4 regions of the Arthrobacter sp. ZBG10 genome follow, and region 1 is predicted to be linked to each of the others. Evidence: riboswitches for the same ligand, from Rfam matches in the RefSeq annotation. Region 1 holds a riboswitch; each other region holds the start of a gene.
The links. A riboswitch is a leader RNA that binds a small molecule or an ion and turns the genes downstream of it on or off. The one in region 1 is predicted to bind thiamine pyrophosphate.

Region 2: another riboswitch for thiamine pyrophosphate. It lies ahead of thiC (phosphomethylpyrimidine synthase ThiC); the one in region 1 lies ahead of thiO (glycine oxidase ThiO).
Region 3: another riboswitch for thiamine pyrophosphate. It lies ahead of thiD (bifunctional hydroxymethylpyrimidine kinase/phosphomethylpyrimidine kinase); the one in region 1 lies ahead of thiO (glycine oxidase ThiO).
Region 4: another riboswitch for thiamine pyrophosphate. It lies ahead of ACU18_RS13415 (ECF transporter S component); the one in region 1 lies ahead of thiO (glycine oxidase ThiO).

The regions. Positions count from the first base shown of each region.
Region 1 covers NZ_LFQH01000047.1:136,308-140,891, forward strand. The annotation lists gene ACU18_RS12315 (RNB domain-containing ribonuclease) at 1-706, opposite strand, end outside; gene thiE (thiamine phosphate synthase) at 755-1,462, opposite strand; TPP riboswitch at 1,490-1,608, shown strand; gene thiO (glycine oxidase ThiO) at 1,601-2,860, shown strand; gene thiS (sulfur carrier protein ThiS) at 2,857-3,093, shown strand; gene ACU18_RS12335 (thiazole synthase) at 3,098-3,916, shown strand; gene ACU18_RS12340 (hypothetical protein) at 3,998-4,300, opposite strand; gene ACU18_RS12345 (DUF3107 domain-containing protein) at 4,332-4,556, opposite strand.
Region 2 covers NZ_LFQH01000067.1:8,824-13,407, reverse strand. The annotation lists gene ACU18_RS15835 (hypothetical protein) at 1-207, opposite strand, end outside; gene ACU18_RS15830 (VOC family protein) at 311-1,186, opposite strand; gene ACU18_RS15825 (amidohydrolase family protein) at 1,279-2,361, opposite strand; TPP riboswitch at 2,513-2,620, shown strand; gene thiC (phosphomethylpyrimidine synthase ThiC) at 2,615-4,432, shown strand; gene ACU18_RS15815 (alpha/beta fold hydrolase) at 4,454-4,584, opposite strand, start outside.
Region 3 covers NZ_LFQH01000059.1:8,506-13,089, reverse strand. The annotation lists gene ACU18_RS14570 (Rne/Rng family ribonuclease) at 1-2,724, shown strand, start outside; TPP riboswitch at 2,849-2,946, shown strand; gene thiD (bifunctional hydroxymethylpyrimidine kinase/phosphomethylpyrimidine kinase) at 3,014-4,492, shown strand.
Region 4 covers NZ_LFQH01000053.1:7,343-11,926, forward strand. The annotation lists gene ACU18_RS13400 (hypothetical protein) at 1-469, opposite strand, end outside; gene ACU18_RS13405 (response regulator transcription factor) at 1,349-2,158, shown strand; gene ACU18_RS13410 (heme-degrading domain-containing protein) at 2,178-2,720, opposite strand; TPP riboswitch at 2,793-2,934, shown strand; gene ACU18_RS13415 (ECF transporter S component) at 3,003-3,626, shown strand; gene ACU18_RS13420 (ABC transporter ATP-binding protein) at 3,626-4,584, shown strand, end outside.

The DNA.
Region 1 (4,584 bases):
GTTGCGGTGCGGCGGCAATCCGGTAGCCGCCGTCGGGCAGCTGGACAATCTCCTGCTCGGGCATGTTCAGGCTGGCGCCGCCGCGGAGCCGCTCCAGCTCCACCCGTTTTAGTCCCACTTCCTTGAGCAGCTCCAGCACCGGGCCCGCTGTGCCGGCATCCAGGTCCGCCTGCGCGCCCTTGTAGCTGAGTTTCTCCCGGCTGCGGACCCGTGCACGCCGTACGGTCACGGACGTGACCCCTGCGCGGGCGTCCAGCCGGAAGTCCCAGACAAACGCCGGGCACTCCTGGTCCGGCAGCAGGCTGCCGGCCGCTTCACTGATCACCTCGGGGTGCAGCGGGATCCGCCCGTTGGGGGCGTAAAAGGTCTGGCCGCGGCGCCAGGTCTCGGCGTCCAGGGGCCCGCCGGGGGCGACGAAAGCGGGCACATCGGCGATGGCATACAGCACGTGGTACCCGTCGCCGTCGCGCTCCATAAAGACCGCCTGGTCCAGGTCAGTGGAGGACGCCGGGTCAATGGTGACGAATTCAATGCCGGTCAGGTCCTCGCCCGGCAGCTGCAGGGCCGCCACGGCGGCCTCGGCATCGTGGACGGCATCAGCCGGATATTTGCCGGGCAGCTCCAGCTCGACCCGAAGCTCACTGAGGGCGGCTTCGAGCGCGTTGTTGTGGTCGTGGACCTGGGGTGCAAGCCGGTGATGTGGCACGTTGCCCAGCGTAGCCCGGTTTTTTCCGAACGGGCAGGGATGCTGCCGCTACGCGTCCGCGGATTCCAACGCGCTGCGCAGGGAAGCCGCGGCTGCTGCGGGATCCGGGGCATCGGTGATGGCGCGGACCACCACCACCCGGCGGGCCCCGGCGGCCACCAGCTCACCGATGTTGCCGTGGTCCACGCCGCCGATCGCGAACCAGGGAACGTCGTCGCCGGCTGCGGCCGCGGCGTAGCGCACCAAGTCGAGTCCGACGGCGGCCCGGCCGGGTTTGGTGGGCGTGGCCCAGACGGGCCCCACGCAGAAGTAGTCCAGCGCCGCAGGTCCCGCGGCTGCCGTGAGGGCCGCGTCCACCTGGTCCGGGGTGTGGCTGGACAAGCCGATGGCGGCGTTGCCGTTGAGCAGGGTGCGGGCGGCGGGCAGCGGCAGGTCCTTCTGGCCGATATGGAAAACCGGGGCGCCGGACAGTACTGCGACGTCGGCCCTGTCGTTGACAGCCCAGAGCCGGCCATGCCGGACTGCGGCTTCCTTCAGCACGGCCAGGAGCTCCAGCTCTTCGGCCGCCTCGATGCTTTTGTCGCGAAGCTGGATGATGTCCACCCCACCGGCAAACGCCGCGTCGACGAAGCGGGCAAAGTCGCCGCGGTCCTTCCGGGCATCGGTGCACAGGTACAGCCGTGCTGCGTGGAGCGCGGCCGCGCCGGGAGCGGTGGCCAGGGGATCAGCGGTGGCAGGGGAGTGGGTCACATTCATGGCTGCCAGCCTAGTTCCTCTAGACTGGGCGGGTACTGCGGGAGCCCGCGGCAGCTGTCACAAAGCGCCGGGCTGAGAGGGCGTCAGAGCCGACCGCTTGACCTGATCCGGGTAATGCCGGCGTAGGGAAGGAGACACATGGGCGCCCTGCCTGCTACCCCCGGTGACCGCCCGCACGGCGCGTTGGAAGCCGACGTTGCAGTGATTGGCGGCGGCGTGGTTGGCCACAGCATCGCCTGGGAGGCATACCGCTCCGGCCGGTCCGTGCTCCTGATCGATGACGCGCCGGGCGCCGGTGCCAGCTGGGCCGCCGCCGGAATGCTGGCGCCGGTAAGCGAGCTGCATTACCAGGAAGAGGACCTCCTGGAGTTGATGCTTGCGGCCGCCGCCCTCTGGCCCGGTTTCGCCGCGGATCTCGCCGTCACCGGCGGGGACCCCGGATACCTCACGACGCCGACCCTTGCCGTAGGCGCCGACGCCGCCGACCGCCGGGCGTTGATGGACCTGCGCGCTGTGCAGCAGGCGAACGGCTTGACCGTGGAACCGCTCACCATCCGGGAGGCCCGCCGCCGGGAGCCATTGCTGGGCCCCGCCATCGCCTGCGCCTTCGATACTCCGGCAGACCACCAGGTGGATCCGCGGCTTCTGCTGGCCAGCATGCGGCGTGCGCTCGCCGGCGATCCGTTTGCGGTAGCGGCCAAGGCCAGCGGCCTGCTGTGGGAAGACGGTGCCGTCGCAGGTGTGCAGCTCGCCGGTGGCGGGACGGTCCGGGCGGCCGAAACCGTGGTGGCCAACGGGCTGCAGGCGGCAGCACTGGGTGGCTTTCCCCCCGGCCTGAGCCTGCCGTTGCGGCCGGTACACGGCGACATCCTGCGGCTCGCCGTGCCACAGCACCTGCGCCCACTGCTGGGCTCCACCGTCCGCGGCCTGGTCCACGGCGTCCCCGTCTACATCGTGCCGCGGCAGGACGGCACGGTGGTGATCGGCGCCACCCAGCGCGAGGATGCCCTGGCCGGCCCCACCGCGGTCTCTGCGGGTGGGGTATATCAGCTTCTGCGGGACGCCCAGGCCCTGGTGCCTGCCGTTGCCGAGCTCGAGCTGCTGGAGAGCACCGCCCGGGCACGGCCCGGCACTCCGGACAACGCTCCCCTCCTGGGCCGGGTGCCTGCACCGGACGGCACCGGTGCGGACACGGGCTTCGGGATGGCCGCGCACGTGCCGGGCCTGATCATTGCCACCGGCTTCTTCCGCCACGGCATCCTCCTGGCCCCCGCAGCCGCAGCCATCTGCCGCGACCTGATGGACGGTCACGCTGATCCCCGTTGGGCACCCTTCAACCCCGCCCGGTTCTCCGGTTTTGCCCCTCACCTTCCCCGCACCATCAAGGAGACAGCATGAACATCACCCTGAACGGAACTCCACATGCGGTGGTGGACAGCGCGTCCATCAGCATGCTGGTCAGCCAGGTCACCGGCCGCGTCCTCGCAGCCAATGGGCAGGCCGCCGACGGCGCACGGCTGGGGGTGGCGGTGGCGCAGAACGCCCAGGTGGTGCCGCGCAGCCAATGGTCCGCCACGGCGCTCGCGGACGGCGACGACGTTGAACTCGTCACGGCAGTCCAGGGCGGTTAGGGCCATGACCAACACCAACACCGAACAGCTGAACCAGGCCGGTGGCACAGGCAGCGACGACCTGGTCATTGACGGCGTCGCCCTGGCCTCGCGGCTCATTATGGGCACCGGCGGCGCCCCCAGCCTCGACGGGCTCGGAGCCGCCCTGATCGCTTCCGGGACGGCCCTGACCACCGTGGCCATGCGCCGGTACTCCACGGCAGAAACCGGCTCGCTGTTCCAGCTGCTGGTGGACCACGGCATCCGGGTCCTGCCCAACACCGCCGGCTGTTTCACCGCCCGCGACGCCGTCCTGACCGCCGAACTGGCCCGCGAAGCACTGGAGACGGACTGGGTGAAACTCGAAGTCATCGCCGACGAACACACGCTGCTGCCGGACGCCGTGGAACTGGTGGATGCCACGGAACAGCTGGTTAACCGCGGCTTCAAGGTGTTTGCCTACACCAACGATGACCCCGTCCTGGCCCTGCGGCTGGAGAACCTCGGAGCCGCCGCGGTGATGCCGCTGGGCTCACCGATCGGCACCGGCCTGGGCATCCTCAACCCCCACAACATCGAACTGATTGTTTCCCGCGCCTCGGTGCCGGTGGTGCTGGACGCCGGAATCGGGACGGCATCCGATGCTGCCCTGGCCATGGAGCTGGGCTGCGATGCCGTGCTGCTGGCCACGGCCGTGACCCGCGCCCAGAACCCGGTCCTGATGGGGGAGGCCTTCAAACACGCTGTCAAAGCCGGCAGGATGGCCGCAGCGGCCGGCCGGATCCCGCGCCGGGAACATGCGTTGGCTTCCTCAGCCATGGCCGGCCGGGCCGAATTCCTCTAAGCCGGCTGCCGCCGTCGGACGCCCTTAAAGTCCTGTGGCCACCACCTCAACGGGTGGTGGCCACAGGACTTTGGCTTGGCGTCAGCGCCGCAGCACCGCGGTGAGCCTATCGGTGTCCTGCCGGGCCCGGGTAGCGCCCAGGTAAACGGCGGCGGCCACGGCGGCGGCAGCCCCCAGCACGATGGGCAGGACCCACGGCAGCCAGGTCAGGCCGGGACGGTACCCGAAGCCCGCAGCCATCAGGATGAGCCAGGCAAGGGCCGCGACGCTTACCGAAACGCCGGCGGGCAGGCCTGCCCCGTACTTGGCATGGCGTTTGTCATTGGCCCACACGATTAACCCCACCGCGACGGCGGCCAGGACAACGATGGTCAGCGAAAGCATGGGGCTCCTTTATTACCTTGCAGGCAGCGCGTCAGAACTGGCCGAAACCGACCCGGCGGGCTTCTTCGGCACCGATTTCCACGTACGCGAGGGCCTTGCCGGGAACAATGACCAGACGGCCCTTTTCATCCTTCAGGCGCAACTCGGTGCCTTTGGTGATGGCCTCTTCCACAACCTTGGCCACCGAATCCGCGTCCTGCGTGGATTCCAGCACAATTTCGCGGCCAACATTCTGAATGCCGATCTTAATTTCCACGGGGGCCTCCCAGCCAGTCAAAGTTCGT
Region 2 (4,584 bases), on a different contig from region 1:
GGAAACGTCCACCATAGTCAGTTCGTAGTCGGCACCGCCGGCGTGGACGGCTGTGCCGGCGAGGTCACCGAGCTGTTCCACTTCGAAGTCGCTGATTCCCGTGATCCGCACCGCCTTCGCGGCCGGTGCGCTGCTGCCTGCATCCAGGACGCCGGCATGTTTCAGCGCTGCGTCATGGGTGGCCACGAAGATCTCGGTGAAGCCCATGGAAATGTCCCTCGTTTTCGTTGACGGTGCGGCCTCCCGGCGCGGCGGTACCGCAGCCCCGGCCCTTCGGTTTCAGCCTAGTGCACGGCCACCGCCACGGGCTTCAGGCTGCGGCGACGCGAATGCTGTTCTTCCACGGATCCTCGAAGCGCAGTTCGGCGCCGGTGTGGTGGGCGGCGATGCCGGCCGCCTTGAGGCGGTCGGCGAGGGATCCGACGTCGTCCCCGGCCGGTACCTGGATCAGTACCTCACCGAGGCCCAGGGTGTCCTTGCGGGGTCCTGCGCCGCGGCTGTTCCAGACGTTCATGGCCATGTGGTGGTGGTAGCGGCCGGCGGAGACAAAGAGCGCCTGGCCGTGCCAGCCGGCGGTCTTTTCGAAGCCGAGGACACCGACGTAGAAGTCATGGGCGGACTGCACATCGCCCACCTGGAGGTGGACGTGGCCCACTCCGGCGCCGGTGGCCTGCTGGCCTGCCACGGATTCCTCGGTGAGGTGCGTATCCAGGTAGCGCTGCGGGGGAAGGGCCAGGCTGTCCATCACCACATCGGTGCCGTTCCAGGACCAGTTGCTCCGCGGCCGGTCCCAGTACAGCTCAATGCCGTTGCCCTCGGGGTCATTGAAGTAGAAGGCCTCACTGACCAGGTGGTCGGCGCTGCCGGTGAAGTACCGGGGCTCAAACCGGGCGGCGGAGGCAACCGTCGCGGCCAGCGCCGACTGGTCCTCGAAGAGCAGGGCGGTGTGGAAGAGTCCCGCCTCTCCCCGGCCGGGCAGGTTCAGGCCGGGGGCTGGGGCAAGGTGAACCAGCGGCTTCTGCAGCCGGCCCAGGTACAGTCCACCGTCCTGCTCGGCCACCACCTCCAGGCCGAGCGCGCGCTGGTAGTAATCGGTCATGACCTTCATGTCGCCTACCTTGAGCATCACGGTGCCCATGGTGAGGTCGGCGGGAAGAAGGTCACTGCTGCTGGCTGCTGCGGTCATTGGGTGCTCCTGGTGCTGGGCCCTCGGTGCGGGGGCCTTCACTCATAAAATTACTTGAAGCTTCAATTTATTCCAAGCGAGGTGCGAGGGCTTCAGCGAATCAACTCCCCGCCAAGCACCACGTGCGAAAGCCGGGTGATGTCCAGAGGGTTGAGGCGCGGGTCCCCTGCGCACAGGACGACGTCGGCCCGCTCCCCTTCGCGGATGCCTTCCGCTTCCAGCCAGTCCCGGGCCGCCCAGCAGGCCGCATCGAGTGCTGCGGCCATGGGCAGGCCGGCTCCATGCAGGGCAAGGATCTCGTCCGTGATCCGGCCGTGCCGGATAACGCTGCCGGCGTCGGTGCCCGCGAAAATCCGCACCCCGGACTCGAAGGCTTCCAGCACCCGCTCCGCCCGCCGCTCCCACAGTGAGCGCATATGTGCGGCGTAGCGCGGGAACTTCGCTTCCGCCCTGGCCGCGATGTCAGGAAAGGTGGCGATGTTGATGAGGGTGGGCACGATGGGTACCCCCTGTTCAGCGAAACGCGGCAGGTGCCGTGGCTGCAGCCCGGTGGCGTGTTCGATGCAGTCGATGCCGCCGTCCAGCATCTGGTCCAGGGTGTCCGCTGCAAAACAGTGGGCGGTAACGCGGGCGCCTTCGTCGTGCGCCGCCGCGATGGCGTCACGGACGACGGCGGCAGGAAAGGAGGGTGCGAGGTCACCGGCATCCCGGTCAATCCAGTCGCCCACAAGCTTGACCCAGCCGTCGCCGTCGCGCGCCTGCTTCCGCACCGCCTGGACCAGGTCAGCCGGCTCCACTTCCTCGGCGAATCCCCGCAGGTACCGCCGCGTGCGGGCCACGTGCCTGCCGGCCCGGATAAGCACCGGGAACTCCCGTCCTGACTGCAGCCAGCGGGTATCCAGCGGTGCGCCCGCATCCCTGACCAGGAGGGTGCCGGCGTCCCGGTCCGTGCGGGCCTGCTGCTCTGCTTCTTCCCGGCCCACGGCGCCACCCGGCCCCAGGCCCAGATGGCAGTGCGCGTCCACAAAACCGGGAAGGACCCACCCGTCGAGGGTTTTCCCGGGTGCCTGCCGCGGCCGGTTGAACGTCAGCACGCCATCGACCGACCACATGCCGTGCCGCACGGTATCCGGTCCGGTGAGGACCGGGCCGCTGAACTCCAGTACCTGGGTCACTGTCGCGCACCTTGAAAAGCGGACGGCCGCCGGGGGCCCGGAAACGGTTTTTGTGGCGGCCCGTCCTGGGCCTTATGTGGGCTAGTGGTCACGCATGCAGGCTAGCACCGCAGTGTGACACAACCCCCGGTCGGGGCTTGTGGTAGCTTCTTGGTGACCACACGGGTGCCCCTGCAGGGGCTGAGATCGGGCTGACGCAGCCTGCGACCGTCGAACCTGTCCGGGTAATGCCGGCGAAGGAAGTGAGTATTCCTTGAATACATCCAAAACACCGTTCAACCCTGCCCAAAATCTGCCTGCTACCGGGGACGGCACGGGGGCGGAGACCCGTTCGTTGGCCTCGCACTCGCTGGCCTACCTCGAAGACCAGGCCGCCGGGATCAGGGTTCCGGTGACGGAAATTGCGCTGGAGCCCTCCCCCGGAGGTACCGCAAACTCCCCGTTCCGGACCTACCGGACTGCGGGCCCTGGAAGTGATCCGGTCCTGGGCCTGGCGCCGTTCCGGACGGAGTGGATCGCGGCACGCGGGGACACAGAGGAGTACGGCGGCAGGGAACGGAACCTGCTCGACGACGGCCGGTCCGCGGTGCGCCGCGGAGCGGCTTCCGCGGAGTGGAAGGGTGCGCATCCGGTGCCCCGCCGCGCCGTCGGCGGGCGGAACGTCACGCAGATGCATTATGCCCGGAACGGCATCGTCACCCGGGAAATGCGGTTTGTGGCCCTGCGCGAAAATTGCGACGTTGAACTGGTGCGCAGCGAACTCGCCGCCGGCCGCGCCATCCTCCCGAACAACATCAACCACCCCGAGTCCGAGCCGATGATCATCGGCAAGGCGTTCCTGGTGAAAATCAATGCCAATATCGGCAATTCCGCGGTGACCAGCTCGATCGCCGATGAGGTGGACAAACTCCAGTGGGCCACCCAGTGGGGCGCCGACACCGTGATGGACCTGTCCACCGGCGATGACATCCACACCACGAGGGAGTGGATCATCAGGAACTCCCCGGTCCCGATCGGGACCGTGCCCATCTACCAGGCGTTGGAGAAGGTCAACGGCGAAGCCAACGCCCTGACCTGGGAGATCTTCCGGGACACGGTGATTGAGCAATGCGAGCAGGGCGTGGACTACATGACGGTGCATGCCGGCGTCCTGCTCCGCTACGTGCCGCTCACCGCCAACCGCGTCACCGGCATCGTGTCCCGCGGTGGTTCCATCATGGCCGGCTGGTGCCTTGCGCACCACCAGGAGAACTTCCTCTACACGCACTTTGACGAGCTGTGCGAAATATTCGCGCGGTACGACGTCGCGTTTTCCCTCGGTGACGGCCTCCGGCCGGGTGCCACTGCCGACGCCAACGACGCCGCCCAGTTCGCCGAACTGGACACGCTGGCCGAGCTCACCCAGCGGGCCTGGGAATACGACGTGCAGGTGATGGTTGAAGGCCCGGGCCACGTGCCCTTCCACCTGGTGCGGGAGAACGTGGAACGCCAGCAGGAGCTGTGCAAGGGCGCCCCCTTCTACACCCTGGGACCGCTGGTCACGGATGTCGCTCCGGGTTATGACCACATCACTTCAGCGATCGGCGCCACGGAGATCGCCCGGTACGGCACGGCCATGCTCTGCTACGTCACACCGAAGGAGCATCTGGGCCTGCCCAACCGGGATGACGTCAAAACGGGCGTGATCACTTACAAGATCGCCGCACACGCCGCTGACCTGGCGAAAGGCCACCCGGGAGCGCATGAACGCGACGATGCCCTGTCCAAGGCACGGTTCGAGTTCCGGTGGCGGGACCAGTTCGCCCTGTCACTGGACCCCGTCACGGCGGAGGCCTTCCACGACGAGACCCTGCCCGCGGAACCGGCCAAAACAGCGCATTTCTGCTCCATGTGCGGGCCCAAGTTCTGCTCCATGCGGATCAGCCAGGACATCCGGGACGAATACGGCTCCGCGGAAGCGCAGGCCGCGCTGGCGGAGATGGCCACCGGCATGCGGGAAAAAAGCAACGAGTTCCTGGCTTCCGGCGGAAAGGTTTACCTGCCGGAGCCGGTGATGCCGGCAGGAAGCTAGGCAGCTTCTGCCGGCGGCCGGTCAGGATGCTTTGGCCTGCACTCCACGGCTGACGTCGCTGATGAATCCCCGGATGGCGTGGTCGCCGTCCGGGGAGTCCTGGGGCCGGTGCCCGCCCGCAGCAATGCGGTGCAGGGCGCCGGTTTCCCGGA
Region 3 (4,584 bases), on a different contig from region 1:
GAAGCCCCCGCTGCGCAGGGCTCCGACGATTCCGCCACGGCCTCGCTGTCCGCCTTCGGTTCCCTGTTTATGGAGCCCGGCGCCGGTTCCTCCGTTCTTTTCCAGGCCCCGGACCTCACCACGGTGGTGCGCCCCGCTGCTGCCGTTGAAGAGCCGGATGAGGACGACGCCGAGGACGGCGACCAGGACGATTCCGCCAGCCGCCGCCGGCGCCGCAGCCGCGGCCGCCGGGGACGCAGCCGCCTGGACCGCGACGCCACCGACACCGGCGACGGTGACGATGCCGGCTCCGATGAGCAGGACGAAGACGATTCCGACGCGGCCGGCCAGCTGGACGACGGCGTGACCTCCCGCCGTCGCCGGCGCCGCCGCCGCGGCGACCAGGACCTGGAACTGACCGGAGGCGGCGATGACGACCCGCCCAACACGGTGACCCGCGTCCGCGCCCCCCGTGCAGCCAGCGAGCCCGTGGTCAACAACCGGGTGACGAGCGTTAAGGGCTCCACCCGCCTGGAGGCCAAGAAGCAGCGCCGCCGCGAATCCCGCGACACCGGCCGCCGCCGTACCGTGATCACGGAGGCTGAGTTCCTGGCCCGCCGTGAATCGGTGGACCGTCAGATGATCGTCCGCCAGCGCGACGACAGAATCCAGATCGCGGTCCTCGAGGACGGTGTCCTGGCCGAGCACTTTGTGTCCAAGACCCAGCAGGATTCCCTGATCGGCAACGTCTACCTGGGCAAGGTCCAGAACGTCCTGCCCTCCATGGAAGCCGCTTTTGTGGACATCGGCCGCGGCCGCAATGCCGTCCTGTACGCCGGCGAGGTCAACTGGGACGCCGTCAACCTTGAAGGCAAGCAGCGCCGCATCGAGAACGCCCTCAAGTCCGGCGACACCGTCCTGGTCCAGGTGACCAAGGACCCCGTGGGCCACAAGGGTGCCCGCCTCACCAGCCAGATCTCCCTGCCGGGCCGTTACCTGGTGTACGTGCCCGGCGGTTCCATGACCGGTATCTCCCGCAAGCTGCCCGACGTCGAACGCAACCGCCTCAAGCGGATCCTTAAGGACCGACTGCCGGAGCACGCCGGTGTCATCGTCCGCACCGCAGCCGAAGGTGCCTCCGAGGAGGAGCTGACGCACGACATCAACCGGCTGCGCGCCCAGTGGGAAGGCATCGAAAGCCAGTCCACCTCCACCAAGATCCTCGCCCCGGAACTGCTGTACGGCGAACCGGACCTCACCATCAAGGTGGTCCGCGACGTTTTCAACGAGGACTTCTCCAAGCTGATCGTCTCCGGCGAGGAAGCCTGGGACACCATCGAGGCGTACGTGACCTACGTTGCCCCGGACCTGGTGGGCCGGTTGGAAAAGTGGACCAAGGACCAGGACATCTTCGCTGCCTGGCGCATCGACGAGCAGATCCACAAGGCCCTGGAGCGCAAGGTTTTCCTGCCCTCCGGCGGTTCCCTGGTGATCGACCGCACCGAAGCCATGACCGTGGTGGACGTCAACACCGGCAAGTTCACCGGCAGCGGCGGCAACCTCGAAGAGACCGTCACGAAGAACAACCTGGAAGCTGCCGAGGAAGTGGTCCGCCAGCTCCGGCTCCGTGACATCGGCGGCATCATCGTCATCGACTTCATCGACATGGTCCTGGAATCCAACCGTGACCTGGTGCTGCGCCGCATGGTGGAATGCCTGGGCCGGGACCGGACCAAGCACCAAGTGGCCGAAGTGACCTCGCTGGGCCTGGTCCAGATGACCCGCAAACGCATGGGCACCGGGCTCCTGGAAGTCTTCGGCGAGCAGTGCGAGGCCTGCGCCGGGCGCGGTGTGGTCACCCACGACGACCCGGTGGAGCACCGCCGCGCCACGATTGTGGCAGCCGAGCACCACGTCCAGCGCGCCGACACCCGGCAGGAACACCGTCCCAACGATTTCCGCAGCCCGGAGCCCCGCCCCGAACGCGTTGACAACAACCAGCAGGGCACACGCCCGGAGCGCAAGCGCCGCCGCGGCCGTGGCGGCCAGCAACCCGAGCTGGCGCCGGCAGCCCCGGTCCAGGCGCACACCGTGCACCCGGAACCCGTGGACCCGGAGCGGCACGCCAAGGCTGAAGCCACCCGGCTGGCCCTGGCGAACATCGCAGCAGCCGCGCACGCCGCGCACCTGCACGACGACGAAATCGCCGCCGCCAGGCAGGTACCTGCCACGCCCGTGGACGCCGGTTCGCACGACGCCGACGCTCCCGCACGCCCCGGGGCGGTGCTGACCTTCGGGGGAGAGGAAGTTGTCCTTCCGTTTGTTGAGCACGCCGGTGACCAGCAGTCGCAGCCGGCGCTCACGCTGGACCGCCTGGCCGAAGCCTTCGCGCACCTCGGCGAACCGGTGACGGCACCTGCAGCTGCTCCCGCAGCGGTAGCACCCGTTGCAGCTGCGCCGGATGCAGTCCCCGTTGCTGCGCCCGCCGCAGCCCCGGAAAAGGACTACTCGGACCACACGCTGGAGCAGTCAACGCAGCGCCGGCCGCGCCGCAACCGCAGTGCCAGCCGTGCCCAGGGCGCAGCCAACGAAACCTCGGTGCAGCAGCACCAGAGTGCGCCGTCGGCTACCCCTGCGCACACCCATTCCGCAAAGGCGCCGGAGCCCGCGGCGGCTGCCGCCGCCAAGGCACCGGCCGCTGCACCCATCATCCTGGGTGTGGGCGTTCCGGCGTCGGAGCTCTAGGCACCAGGGGCACTGCCCCACCTGCATCGGAGGCCGGGAACCGCACATCAGTGCCGGTTCCGGGCCTCCGGCGTTTTAAGACAGGCAGCGACTTTCCCGCACCGGTGGTGGAACAGCTAGGCTGGGGACCGACACGGGGTGCCGCGCACAGGGCCGGCTGAGATCCACACCCGTTGAACCTGTCCGGTTAGCACCGGCGAAGGGATGTCTCTTGTCTTCGACCCTTACTGCGCCTGGCGCAGCCACACCTGATGCTGCCACCACGCCTGCTGCGGACACCTCGGAAGCCATTCGCCGGGACATTCCCCGGGTGCTCTCCATCGCCGGTTCCGACCCGTCCGGTGGGGCAGGGGTGCAGGCGGACCTTAAAAGCATCGCCGCGCACGGTGGCTATGGAATGGCCGCCATTACGGCCCTCACGGCGCAAAACACCCTGGGGGTGCAGGCTGTCCACATCCCGCCGGCGGACCTCCTGGCCCGGCAGCTTGAAGCTGTCAGCTCGGACATCACCATCGACGCCGTCAAAATCGGCATGCTGGGCGATGCTGACTCCATCCGCACCGTCCGCACCTGGCTCGAGGAGGTGCGGCCCGCCGTTGTGGTCCTTGATCCCGTTATGGTGGCCACCAGCGGCGACAGGCTGCTGCAGGCTCCGGCGGAGACAGCGCTGCGGGAACTGCTGCCGCTGGCGCACCTGATCACCCCCAACCTGGCCGAACTTGCTGTCCTGGTGGACGGCGACGTCCAACAGACCTGGGCGGGGGCACTGGACCAGGGAAGGCTCCTGGCCCTCGCCACCGGGGCCACCATCCTGGTCAAAGGCGGCCACCTGCAGGGCCCGGGCTGCCCTGACGCGCTGGTGAACACGGCGGGCCTGCTTGGCCCCGAGGTGGTGGAAGTGCCGGGCGCGAGGGTGGATACCCGGAACAGCCACGGCACCGGGTGCTCGCTGTCCTCTGCCATGGCCACGGTGCAGGCGCGGCTGGGGGACTGGGAAGCCGCGCTGCGCGAAGTGAAGCCGTGGCTGGCCGGTGCCCTTTCGGCGTCGGACCGGCTGGGTGTCGGCGCCGGCAACGGACCGGTCCACCACTTCCACCACCTCACGGCCGTCCCGGCGCCCGGCCGGTTCGAGGCGCTGCTGTGGAAGGAAGCTGCCGCGGACCTGGCAGCCATCTACGAACTGCCGTTCATCCAGGGTCTGGTCTCCGGCACGCTCCCGGAGCGTGAGTTCGCTTACTACCTCTCCCAGGATGCCCTGTACCTTAACGGCTACTCGCGGGTCCTGGCCCGCGCCAGCGCCTTGGCACCCACCGAAGCCGAACAGCTGTTCTGGGCGGGCTCCGCGCAGCAATGCCTTGAGGTCGAGTCGGAGCTGCACCGGACCTGGCTGGCGTCGCGGACCACCCAGCCGGACCTTGGCCCCGTCACCAAGTCCTACGTCGACCACCTGGCCGCGGCCTCGGCGTCGGGCGGTTACGCGGTGCTGGCCGCCGCGGTCCTGCCGTGCTTCTGGCTCTACGCGGAAGTCGGCCGGACGCTCCATGCACAGTTCGTCGCGGCGGGGGAGCCGGCGGGGCACCCCTACGCGGCCTGGCTGCGGACGTACGCCGACGAGGACTTTGCTGCGGCAACCAGGCGGGCGGTCGGCATTGTTGATGAAGCCGCCCGCAACTCCTCCGAAGCCGGGCGGGCAGCCATGGTGGACGCCTTCCGGCACTCCTGCCGGCTTGAAGTGGAATTCTTCGACGCGCCGCGGCTGCACTCCTGAACGCGGGCCGGCTCCGGTACCGGTACTATGGTGGGGCACGGTACCGCGCCGGTACATGCCTGTGGTTGCTATCACAGGCGACCCGCCGCTGC
Region 4 (4,584 bases), on a different contig from region 1:
AGTAACGGCAGAATTTCCGGGTGATGGCTTCGAGGTTCCGCTCGGCCATCAGATCGCCGAGGACCCGGTAGATGGGAAGGCATGCCGCCTGGGCCATCCAGGGCACGGTGATGGAGGATGCCAGCACCACGAGCGTCAGGGGCACCCCATCCACGTCAACGGCAGCCATTGTGGGGCTGACCAACGGGTAGACAACGTTGAGCAAAAGAACGGGTGAAAGGTACAGCAGGAGCGCAGAGCCCAACCTTTCAGTCGAGGCAACTGCCCCGCTGTTGGGACCGGCAATGCCTGGCTTGATGATCAGGGCGAGAGCCAGCAGGAACGGGACCGCTGCTGCGGCAAGAACGGGAAAACCGGCGGAGCCGGGAAAAAGCTGCACGGTTGCGGGCACAAGTGCGGACAGCGCCAGTCCCACCACAACGATCAACGACATCTGGCGGGTGTAGGAATCGTGAAATAAGGACTTCAAGATGATCTGGTTCTTTCCTCTGGATCAAGCCCCTGCCCTCGAGCTGCGGGCATGGAAAAGCCCACCGGTCTCTCTCGTCAGCGATTGAGGCGCGGCAGGCGCGATGGGCACTCATGTTGGTGTTGGGTCGGTTGTGCAGGAGAAGGGGAGTCGACGGCGGACTGGGGGGCCGGCCCGGTCTCAGAGGCAGGCTTCCGCCGCCGACTCCGGCTGGTACCGGCCCCACTTGGAAGGCCGGAAATCTACAAATCTAATTCCACGCAAAACTTCACGGAAAAACCCGAGTAGGCAGTACTCTATTTTTTTCCAATGCACTACTTGGTTTCTTGGCAGCGCCGCTGGAATGACCCAACCCAGCGGCCTCCGCTGGTAAACCATTGCGTCCGGTTCGGGCAACAAGAAACATTCAATCAACCACTCCTCAGAAACTACTTTGAGAAAGATCAAGATCTGATCAATGCTCGAAAAGATTCTCAGGAATTCCTCAGTATTATCCAAGGCCAGTTGCTGAGGACCTGTTCGCCCACGTCAGTAGCTGATGGCCTGCTGTTTGCCGCGCCGTGACGCTGTTCACAAATGGCCGACGCGCATTATCGTCGACCCCATTCACAACCCTGGGTAATGTGATGCGGATCGCACGCCGTAAGCTTTTGTCCGTATCAAATGCCGGCACCCTGCCGGGCCTGGAAATTGACGGAGAATATCATCAAAGATACCCCTGGAGTCCGCATCAAAAAGGGACCTGATCCCAAGGCTGGTGTTTGCCTGAATTTCCCACTGAGCCATCCGCGGGGTTGGCGGTGCCGAATCCACAGGTAATGCATAAAGCCCGGGCCGGCTGTGCGTGCCGGGACAGTTACTACATGGAAGGAAGCAGTTGTGGAGCGCGGTGTAGCAGTAGTGATCGAAGACGACAACGACGTAAGGGCTGCGCTTGCTGCGATTTTCCGGCAGGCAGGGTTCGCCGTGCACCAGGCGTCATCGGGTGCTGAAGGACTGGACCAGGTACGGACGCACAACCCTGACATCGTGACCCTTGACATCGGCCTGCCGGACTTTGATGGGCTTGAAGCGTCCCGGCGCATCAGGACCTTCAGTGACGCTTACGTGGTGATCATCAGTGGGCGTGCAGACGAGGCGGATGCGTTGCTTGGCTTTGAGGCGGGCGCTGACGATTACATCGTCAAACCCTTCCGTGCCCGGGAACTTCGGGCCCGCATCAAGGCGATGCTCCGCAGGCCGCGGGCCTCCAGCCCGGGTGGGGCGGGCAGCAGCCAAGGGGGCGCCGCTGCGGGTTCCGGTGACGGGACTTTCACGCGGGAGGCGACGTATGACAGTTTCGACTACGTCCACAAGGGCCTGGCTTTGCACGAGGGAACCCGGCAGGCTGCCGTGGACGGCGTACCCGTCGCCCTGACGCGGAGCCAGTTCGACATCCTCCTGGTGCTGATGAAAAAGCGGCGGACCATCCAGGCGAAGGCCGACCTGGTGCGCTACCTTCGCCATGACAGCTACGACGGCTCCTTTGTGGGCGCCACGGAGGAACGCGCGGTGGAGGTCCACGTCAGCAACCTCCGTAAACGTCTCGGGGAAAACCCCAGGAAGCCGCGGTGGGTGGAGACGGTGCACGGTGTGGGCTACCGCCTCACGCCGCCGGTGCCGCGCCGGCAGGGCAGGCAACAGGACTGAATGCTGAACCCGCCGCTTTTCAGCTGCCCTGGGCCGGGCTGAGGACTTCGCGCAGGGCTTCGACCACCAGGTTGTGGTCCTGGACCTGCGGGAGGCCGGACACCGTGACGGTGGCGACGGCCCCAACGCCGGCCACGTACAAGGGGAATGACCCGCCGTGGGCTGCGTAGCGGGACTGGTCGAACCAGGCGTTGTCCTCGATCCGGCCGCCGTTCCGCCGGCCCCGAAGGCCCACCAGCAGGGACGGCACCTCGTAGCGGGCCGCTGTGGCCTTCTTCGCCCGGATCCATTGCTCGTTGTCCGGAGTGGCGCCGGGAAGCGCCACGTGGAAGAGCACCTGCTCACTCCTGGAAATATCAATGGCAATGGGCAGGCTCCGCTCCTTTCCCAGCTCCACCAACAGCAACCCGAGGTTCAGGGCGTCATCCAGCGAAAAGCCGGGAAACTGCAGTTCCCTGGTCTCGGCTTCGATCCTGGCAATGAAGGCCTCCAGCGAACCCTCAGGCTGGGCATCGGCGGAGTCCGGATCGAAGTCGGTCACAAGCGGTGAATTGGCGGTCATGGCCCACAATCTACCCCGCCCAGGTGTAAACTGGGCAGGCCCAACAGGGCAGCTTTAACCAACCACTGAAACATTCAACGACAGGGGAGCGCAGCCGTCGGGCGTCACTGGCATTTGCCAGGATCCGCAGGTGGGCGCTGAGAGTGCGGACAGCCGCAGACCCTCGAACCTGATCCGGTTAGTACCGGCGCAAGGGAGTCGAGTTCTCGAAGTGCGCGGAAAATGGCGGCAGCAACCGCCACCCGTGTCCACTTTCCCCTCCTGTTACCCAGGAGGACCACCATGAGCACTGCAGCAATCAAGAAGACCACCAGCAGGTCCTGGCGCGTCGTGGACATCGTCGTCGCGGCCCTGATCGCGATCGCCGGCGGCATCATTTTCTGGGCCTGGTCCCAGGGTGCCGCGGCCGTTTCCGCGCCGATGAACGCCGTCTATCCGCCCCTGACCGGCCTCCTGGCCGGCGGCTGGATGATCCCGGCCGTCCTGGGCATGCTGATCATCCGGAAACCAGGTGCCGCGCTTTTCTGCGAAACCATCGCCGCGACGGGTGAGCTGTTTATGGGCTCGCAGTACGGCGCGTCGGTGCTGTTTTCCGGGTTCGTCCAGGGCCTGGGCGCCGAGATCATTTTCGCCATCTTCGTCTACCGGAAGTTCAACCTTCCTGTCTCCCTGCTGGCCGGCGCGGGTGCCGGACTCTTCTGCGGCCTGAACGATTCGTTCGCGCCGTGGGGCTGGAACATTGCCTATTCGGGCGGCGACAAACTCGCCTACATCGTCTTCACCGCCATCTCCGGCGCAGTCATCGCCGGCGCCCTCTCCTGGATCGCCACCCGCGGCCTGGCCAGGACCGGCGTGCTGGCTTCCTTCGCCTCCCGGAAGGCCGCATCGGAGCCTGCCTTCTCCTGATGCCTGCACCTTCCCAGCACGGCAGCCCGGCGGTCCGGCCCGCAGCGGTCAGTGCCCACGGGTGGGGCTGGCGCCATGCCGGCCGTACCAGGCCCGCCGTCCACGCCCTTGACCTGGATATCCGGCCCGGCGAGCGGGTCCTCCTTTTGGGCCCCTCCGGAGCCGGTAAGTCCACGCTGCTCCACGCCCTCGCAGGGGTGCTGGGGGATGCGGACGACGACGGCGAAGCGGCGGAGTCGGACGAGTCCGGTTCGCTGCTGGTGGACGGCGCCCCGCCCAGGTCCCGGCGCGGGCGCGCCGGCCTGATGCAGCAGGACCCGGAAACGCAGGTGGTCCTTTCCCGGGTGGGCGACGACGTTGCTTTCGGCGCCGAAAACCTTGCGGTGCCCCGCGACGACATCTGGACCCGTGTGCACGAGGCGCTGGCCGACGTCGGGCTTTCCCACCTTTCGCTGGACCACCCGACGTCGGCCCTCTCCGGCGGGCAGAAGCAGCGCCTGGCGCTGGCGGGAATCCTTGCCATGCGGCCCGGCCTGATCCTGCTGGATGAGCCAACGGCGAACCTGGACCCGGCCGGGGTGCTGGAGGTCCGCGACGCCGTGGCCAGGTGCCTCGACAAAACGGGGGCCACCCTGGTGGTGGTGGAGCACCGCGTGGGCGTGTGGAAGGACCTGGTGGACCGGATTGTGGTGCTCCAACCGGGATCAGCGTCGGACCCGGCCGTGCTCCTGGACGGGCCACCGGATACCGTGCTGGAAGGCGCCAGGGAGATGCTGAAAACCGCCGGTGTCTGGGTCCCGGGGTATGCCCCCGCCACGCGCCACCGCACGGCGGGATCCCCGGCCGACGGCGACCTGCTCCTGGCCGCGGACAATCTGGCGGTGTCCCGTGAACGGCCCCGCCGCAGCAGGTTCCGCAAAATTCCGCCGGTTCCCGTCCAGGAAGGGATCGCCGCGCA